2 linked regions of the Silvibacterium dinghuense genome follow. The protein of the gene in region 2 binds, or shares a complex with, the protein of the main gene of each other region. Links are inferred from orthologs where the notes say so. Each region holds a gene or a part of one and is shown on either strand. Other genes may lie near its edges.

Region 1 (3,241 bases), on a different replicon or contig from region 2:
ATGTCCGCGAGCCGCACACCAACCTCGGCGGCGTTTATTTCTTCTCGCTCGATGCCGCCAACCCGATCGCCGTCACCATGGCCCGGACCTTCTACCGCCTGCCCTATCACTGGGCGAAGATGAAGATCGAGCATTGCGATAACCGCGAATTCCTCTACTCGAGCGAGCGCCGCTTTGCTTCCGGCCATTCGCCGGCCCGTGCCCGTTTCCGCGCCCGGTATCGCTCTCTCGGGCAGGCCTCCGACAAGCAGGGCCTCGAGCAGTTCCTCACCGAGCGCTACGCCCTCTACACTGCCGGCACAGGCAAGCCCGGCGAGCAGGATGCCATCTTCAAGGGCAACATCCATCATTTGCCCTGGCCGCTCGAACGCGCCGAGGCGGAATTCGAGATCAACGAGCTACCCGCCGCCCACGGCATCAAGCTCCCGGACATCCCTCCGGTGCTCCATTACAGCCGCGAGCTCTTCGTCTATGTGTGGGCGCTCGACCCGCTGCCCACGCTCGTGCCCAATCCGGCTGCGACACCGGTACCGGCTCCAAAGCCTTTGTAGGAAGTAGGAAGAATGTATAGCCGATAATCGGCCCTAGTCCCGCTTACGAAGAAAGTCTTCGATCCCCGCGACCATGGCCTTGGGATTGAATTCAGCGCGGATCACCTCGTCCGGGCAATCCGTCTCCTGCGAGACGCGGTAATTGCAGATAAAGACCACGTCCTGTCCCGCCCGCTGCTCTTTGAGCTGTTGGCAGAGCTCCTCGGCGAGGGCAATGCGCCCGTCACCTTCCACGTCGATCACTACCAGGTCATAGGCGCGTCTGCGGCTGAGTTCCAGCGCAACGGCCGAATCCAGGGTTGAATCCACCTGGTAGCCATGCACGCGCAAAATCTGGTCGCGCAGGCCGAGAATCATCTCTCGGCTGCAAATATGGAGAATTGAGGGGCCCGCTTCGCTCATAGGTAATCGCTGGGCAATTTTACCCCACCCGGCATGCCTCCAAAGCAGAGCGCCACCCACAGCCGCAGTACGACTAGGGTTTTGGATCGATCAGCGTCAGATCGGTCTCCGGATCGAAGCGCTTCTGCATACCGGCCGGATCGACTGTCACCATGACCTCGAGCGTCGGGCGCACCTGCATCTCCACCACATGCCCAGCCCGCGTCGAGCCGTCGAGCATACCCAGCACGGCATGGGCATGAACCGCCGGCCTGCCCTGGTATATGGCGATGTCGCCGCTCATCGAGGCGACCTCCATCTGCCCGGTGTATGGCGTGATGCGGTACATCTTCTTTGCCTGATCGAACCAGCCAAGCCGCGCTCCGCTAATTGCTCCGATGGCCGTAAAATGCGCGCTGGTCACGTGATACTGCTTCGCAAATGCGACGAGCCCGCTGAAAGCCTCATCGCCGGTGTAGAAAATCACCGCGTACTCCTTCACTTCGCCAGTGGAGGTGAGCTGCTGCACCTGCATGCGCGGCGCAGAGCCCGTGGCCTGGATGGCTTTCGGCGAGAGGAAGACAGCTGGCCCCGTGCTCACATGGCCGGATGCCGACTGAGCCCGGATCCATGTGCACGTACCAAGGCAAAGGGCCGCAATCCCTGCGGCCCTGCTGACTTGCTGTATCGATCGCCTCCTCAGAACAGACAGGCCGGCATGCAAATGCAGCACCTCACCTTTCCTTCGAGGAAGCCTGTTTACTTCACGGAATCGGAATGCGCTGCCAGTTCGCCGGGCATGCCCGCTGTCGATACCAGCATGTCTTCCTTGCGCATCACCAGGTTCGTCGCGTTCAGGCTGGCCAGTTCAAAGCCATGCCCATGCGTGATCGCATCGGTGGGGCAGGCTTCCACGCAATATCCGCAGAAGATGCAGCGGTTGTAATCGATGTTATAAACCTTGGCATAGCGCTCGGCGCTGGAGATGCGCTGCTCGGCCGTGTTCTCGTCCGCCTCGATGTAGATACAGTTCGAAGGGCAGGCTGCCGCGCAAAGGAAGCAGGCCACGCACTTCTCCAAACCGTTCTCATCGCGCTGCAGCACGTGCGCACCACGGAACCGCTCCTGGAAGACTGCTCCGCGCAGCGGGCCCGGCCCATCCGGATAATTCTCGACCTCGGTAGGTTGGAACATCTCTCCAAAGGTGATGCTCATCCCCTTGGCGATTCCAGCGATATTGCGCACGATCGACATGCCCACCGTTATATACCGCGCACAGCAACGAAATCCAGAGCGAATGGCTTTCCCATTCCAGTTCAAACACTTAGCTGGACCGGTTTGACCCGTTTTGCCTCATGCTCCTACACCATTACCAGCCTGAGCATGCCTCTCTGTCTCCGGCCTGCCGCCGGATTCGATCCCCTATACTGACTTCGCCAGTAACTTCCTATTTCTCGCCAGCGGAGATTCCGATGTCTCGCACTCCCATCCTCGCTTTTGCTCTGCTCCTGGGCTCTGCGGTCTTTGTCTCGCCATGCGCTCGCGCCCAGACAGAGATGGCCCACGAGCATGCACCCGGGCCACTTGTCACCGCACTCGCTATCCACACGCCTGCCGGCAGCGCAACGCTCTCACTCGAGGACCTCAAGGCGAAGCCGCACATTACGGTTACCGTCCATAACCCACATACGAATGCAGACGAGACCTACTCCGGCGTACCGCTCATCGAGCTGCTCGCCCCGCTCGGCACGCCGCATGGGAAAGACCTGCACGGCAAGGGGCTCTCGGACTACATCATCGCCACCGGCTCAGACGGCTATAAAGCGGTCATCGCCCTGGCCGAGATCGATCCGGAATTCCATCCAGGCCAGGTGCTCGTCGCCGACACCATGGACGGTAAGCCCATCGATGCAAAGACCGGCCCGTTCCGCCTGGTCGTCAGTGAAGACAAGCGTCCGGCGCGTTCGGTGCACAACCTGGCCTCGATCGAGCTGAAGGCAGCGGAGTAGAACGAGTCAGCGGGCTTTCGTGTGCAGAGGAACAAAAAGGGTGCCCCACCCAAGCTCCGCTTGGGTGGGAAGCATCCAACGCTCGCTGCCCGGAGTCTTCATCTCTCTCATGAAGTGCAAATTGGAATCGCGACCAAAGGGAGCGGAGGCCGAAGGCAAAAGGCCTGGACGGCTAGTCCTCAATCCCCAGCGACTTCCAGATCGCATCCACGCGCGACTTCGTCGCATGGTCCATCTCGATCATCGGCGGCCACGGCCGTGTGAAGCCTTCGGCGGCCCACTTGCGCGTGGCGTCAATGC
Region 2 (3,799 bases):
TTTCCTTTCCGCGGCCTGCCTTGTAGTCCTCAATGATCACGTCGACCTTTTCCGGCGTGAGCTCGTCATAGAAGTCGTAATTCACCTGCATGGCAGGCGCCCAGCTGCAGGCTCCGATGCACTCCACCTCTTCAAGCGAAAAGAGACCATCAGCTGTGACCTCTTTATGCCCGATTCCGAGCCGCTTTTTGCAGTGCTCATAAATACCGTAGCCGTCGCGCAGCATGCAGCTGATATTGGTGCAGACCTGCAGGTTGTACTTGCCGGCGGGCTTGGTGCGTAGCATGGAGTAATAGCTGAGCACGCTTTCCACGTCGTTCTCGCGCAGATCGAGGCGCTGCGCAATTTCAGCTACGGCGCCCGGCGTGATGTAGCCGAGATCGTCCTGCGCATAGAGCAGCATGGGAACGAGCGCCGAGCGCTTGACCGGATAGAGCGTGACCAGCCGGTCGAAGCGTGCAGCCGTCTCTGTTGAAAATATGGTCGTCTTTTCCGTAGCCAACGCCTACTCCTCGTCAAACACCTTAGCCGTGAATGCCTCTGCGGCGACTTCCAGCTCCAGCCGCCCGCGCCGGTCGCTGAATGCGACCAGACTGTCTTCGCCTATCGTGAATGTGCCCTGGGCCAGAGCCCGTTCCGGGCCAGGATCTTCTTCATAGAGAGCCCAGCTTCCGGTACCTGTTGCCGTCTCGAAGTCGACAGACAGGACGCGCTGCTCGGAGCGCAGCGAAAGATGCCCATCTTCGCCCTCATCCACAAAAGCGTGGCCGATTGCCCGGCCGATATCGTGCGCCGCTACATAGGAGCGAATCAGCGAGGCAAAGGAGATCCAGAGCTCGCGATAGAGGCTAGTGTCCGCTGCCGCCGCCATGCGTGTGCTCCTCCTCCTCGTCTTCTTCCTCTTCTGCTGCCAGGGCTTCCAGCTCTGCAATCTGTTCGAAGCCGCCAAGCAACGCTTCCAGTCCCCACCGCGCGACCTGCTCGGCCAGCGGGTCATACTGCACGCTCTGCGGATCATCCACGAAGTAGGTGCTCACATCTTCGTCCGGCCCATCGATCACACCCCAGGGAGATTGCCGGAGGTGCATCACGCCGTAGTGCAGGATCTCGGATTCGAGCGGAAGCACCTCGAGCAGCTCATCTGAGACGAAGGAATAGATCAACGTGTCGCTCAGCGTATCGAGCGCGAACTTGAGCGTAAAGAGACCGGCCGATGCAGTCAGCAGCCACGGTTCCTCTTCTGCCACAGCTACGGTTACATGGGCTGCGATCGGCTCAGCTGCGGCGAGAGAGTGAAGTGCTGCTTGCAGCTGTGGCCAGAAAGCAGCGCCTGCTCCTGTCCGGGCTGCCAGAGACTCTGTCTGTTCTTCCAGCCATGCCAGTGTATTTTTCGAACTCATCGGTCAATCTCTCCCAGCACGATGTCGATGGAGCCGATCACCGCAACTACGTCAGCGATCAGTCGGCCGGCGCACATGGTCTGTAACGCCTGCAGGGTTGCGAAAGAGGGATTTCGCATGTGCACGCGATAGGGTTTGGCTGTACCGTCGCTGACGACGAAGTAGCCCATCTCGCCGCGCGGCGATTCCACCGCCTGGTAAACCTGGCCCGCGGGTACGGCGAAGCCTTCGGTGACGATCTTGAAGTGATGGATGAGCGACTCCATCTCGGTCTTCATCTTTTCGCGATCAGGCAGGACAATCTTCGGTGCATGCGCGCGGATATCGCCTTCCGGCATACCGTCGAGCGCCTGCATGCAAATCTTTACCGACTCGCGCATCTCTTCGAGGCGGATAACATAGCGTGCCCACACGTCGCAGTCATGCGAGATTGGCACCTTGAACTGGAACTTCTCGTAGCTCGAATAGGGCATGTCACGGCGCAGATCCCAATCGACGCCCGAGGCACGGAGCGGAGGACCGGTTACGCCGAGCGCGATGGCATCTTCCGCGCTCAGATGGCCGACGTTCTTCAGGCGGCTTACCCAGATCGGATTGCCGGTGAGCAGGTTCTGATACTCGTCGATCTTCTCCGGCATCGTCTTCAGAAAGTCGCGGATTCTGCCGAGAAGATCGAGTGGCGGTTCGAGTGAGAGGCCTCCGACGCGGAAGTACGAAGTCATCATGCGCTGGCCGGCAACAGCCTCAAAGATGCGCAGGATCTGTTCGCGCTCGCGGAAGCAGTAGAGGAAGACGGTGAGCGCGCCGATGTCCATGGCGTGCGTGCCCAGCCAGACCAGATGTGAATTGAGGCGCGTGAGCTCGTTGAAGAGCACGCGAATCCACTGTGCGCGGTCAGGGATCTCCAGCTGCAGCAGCTTCTCGACGGCCAGACAATAACAGAGATTGTTGGTCATCGGACTGAGGTAATCGATGCGATCAGTCATCGGCACGACCTGCTGGTAGAACTTCGCTTCGCAGGTCTTCTCGATGCCGGTATGCAGGTAGCCGATGTCAGGAACGACGTTGAGCACCGTCTCGCCGTCGATCTCGATCACCAGGCGCAGCACGCCGTGCGTGGACGGATGCTGTGGGCCCATGTTGAGGACCAGCGTGCGGTCCTTCGAGCCTTCTTCCGGGCGCGGCTTGATCAGCGCAGAGGTAGGGACAAATTCAGAAAGATCGGCCGGCATCAGCGGTAGCCCTCCACAGGGTAGTCCTTGCGTAGCGGATGGCCCTTCCATTCTTCGGGCATCATGATGCGGCGGAGCGACGGGTGCTCATGGAAACGCACACCAAAGAGATCCCAGACCTCGCGCTCATAGAAGTTTGCGGAAGGCCATATCGGCGTGATGCTGTCGATCGTCGGATCGACGCTGTCGACCATGGCGATCAGCCGCACGCGTTCATTCAGCGTGTGGGAGACGATGTGATACGTCACCTGGAAGCGCGGCTCGCTCGGATACCAATCGACGCAGGTTACGTCTTCGAGAAAGTTATAGCCGGCAGTTTGCACCGTCTTGCAGGCGGCGCGGATTCGATCCTTGGCAATGGTGAGTGTCAGTTCATTACGGTCGTACTTTGCATCGGTGACCGCGTCGGGAATGGCAGCAAGAAGGGAGGCAATGGCTCGGTTCTCTGCATGAGCCTGAAGAACAGCATCCTTATCGAGCGCAGGATCGGTCATCTCTTATAAATCACCCTTGTCTGAAGCCCAGTCGAGAACGCCCTTTTTCATGATGTAGAAGAGCCCGATAAAAACGAAGCCGAGATAGACCAGCATCTCCCAGAAGCCGAACCAGCGCGAACCGGTGATCGCCGGCAGCTGGCGATAGATCACCGCCCACGGCATCATGAAAACCGCTTCCACATCGAAAAGGATGAACAGCATGGCGACCATGTAGAAACGCACGGAGAAGCGTCCGCGCGCATCGCCTTCGGCGGGAATGCCGCACTCATAGGCTTCGAGTTTGGTCTTGAGCCTGCGATGCCGGCCAATCAGAAAGGAGACGGTCGTCATCGAGCAACCCATACCCACTGCAACGAGAATCTGGATCAGCAGAGGGATGTAGTTCCACGTATAGGGATGAGTAGGCATGTTCCAGTAAGACTCCGGAATAACATCGCTTACGGGTACGTCACGACTCTAGTTTTTCGTCTGTCAAGAGTCAAGGCATCAACGGTGGTACCGTGCATTCAGCGGTGATTCGATGCAGGGAATGGCAACTTTTCACAACCGAAAAGAACGGCAGATTTTTGGCACCAGCCATCATATACCCGAAGATGTGCGGTAGAGAACCGAAGTTAACGCGGAAAAGAGAGAAATATTTCGCATCGAAAAGAGAGGAAGAAGATGAAGA

The links.
Region 1: the proteins of nuoD (region 2) and ESZ00_RS02940 are in contact, whole or in part, in a crystal structure (PDB 4HEA), measured with the Thermus thermophilus proteins. The link is inferred for Silvibacterium dinghuense from one-to-one orthologs. Residues at the interface, in WP_223903221.1 of Thermus thermophilus: His72, Arg73, Leu76, Gln77, Thr80, Tyr81, Arg84, Thr144, Tyr148, Arg151, Asp158, Glu161, Trp162, Val163, Thr164, Gly165, Gln166, Asn171, Arg174, Lys179, Glu180, Asp181, Leu182, Pro183, Glu184, Glu185, Arg200, Glu203, Leu207, Glu210; in WP_096411123.1 of Thermus thermophilus: Thr2, Ala5, Leu6, Ser9, Ile12, Thr13, Tyr16, Leu33, Lys34, Pro35, Arg36, Phe37, His38, Leu58, Ala61, Ala62, Cys63, Pro64, Tyr66, Ile99, Phe100, Cys101, Gly102, Leu103, Glu105, Glu106, Ala107, Cys108, Pro109, Gly111.

What each region holds. Positions count from the first base shown.
Region 1 is NZ_SDMK01000001.1:773,796-777,036, forward strand. What follows is about bases 440-3,241. They hold ESZ00_RS02940 (NuoI/complex I 23 kDa subunit family protein), read right to left. Parts: upstream 2,187-3,241; coding sequence 1,692-2,186; downstream 440-1,691. Other genes in these bases: ESZ00_RS02925 (YqjF family protein), read left to right, coding at 440-551; ESZ00_RS02930 (PleD family two-component system response regulator), read right to left, coding at 585-908; ESZ00_RS02935 (PPC domain-containing DNA-binding protein), read right to left, coding at 1,027-1,533; ESZ00_RS02945 (molybdopterin-dependent oxidoreductase), read left to right, coding at 2,405-2,941; ESZ00_RS02950 (UbiD family decarboxylase), read right to left, coding at 3,114-3,241. In the rest of the region: more of ESZ00_RS02925, read left to right, coding at 1-439. UniProt on the Escherichia coli protein: NDH-1 shuttles electrons from NADH, via FMN and iron-sulfur (Fe-S) centers, to quinones in the respiratory chain. The immediate electron acceptor for the enzyme in this species is believed to be ubiquinone.
Region 2 is NZ_SDMK01000002.1:462,228-466,026, reverse strand. What follows is about bases 515-3,434. They hold nuoD (NADH dehydrogenase (quinone) subunit D), read right to left. Parts: upstream 2,633-3,434; coding sequence 1,397-2,632; downstream 515-1,396. Other genes in these bases: ESZ00_RS11145 (NADH-quinone oxidoreductase subunit A), read right to left, coding at 3,130-3,434; ESZ00_RS11150 (NADH-quinone oxidoreductase subunit C), read right to left, coding at 2,632-3,126; ESZ00_RS11160 (hypothetical protein), read right to left, coding at 849-1,400; ESZ00_RS11165 (hypothetical protein), read right to left, coding at 515-871. In the rest of the region: ESZ00_RS11170 (NADH-quinone oxidoreductase subunit NuoE family protein), read right to left, coding at 1-502; more of ESZ00_RS11165, read right to left, coding at 506-514; more of ESZ00_RS11145, read right to left, coding at 3,435-3,537.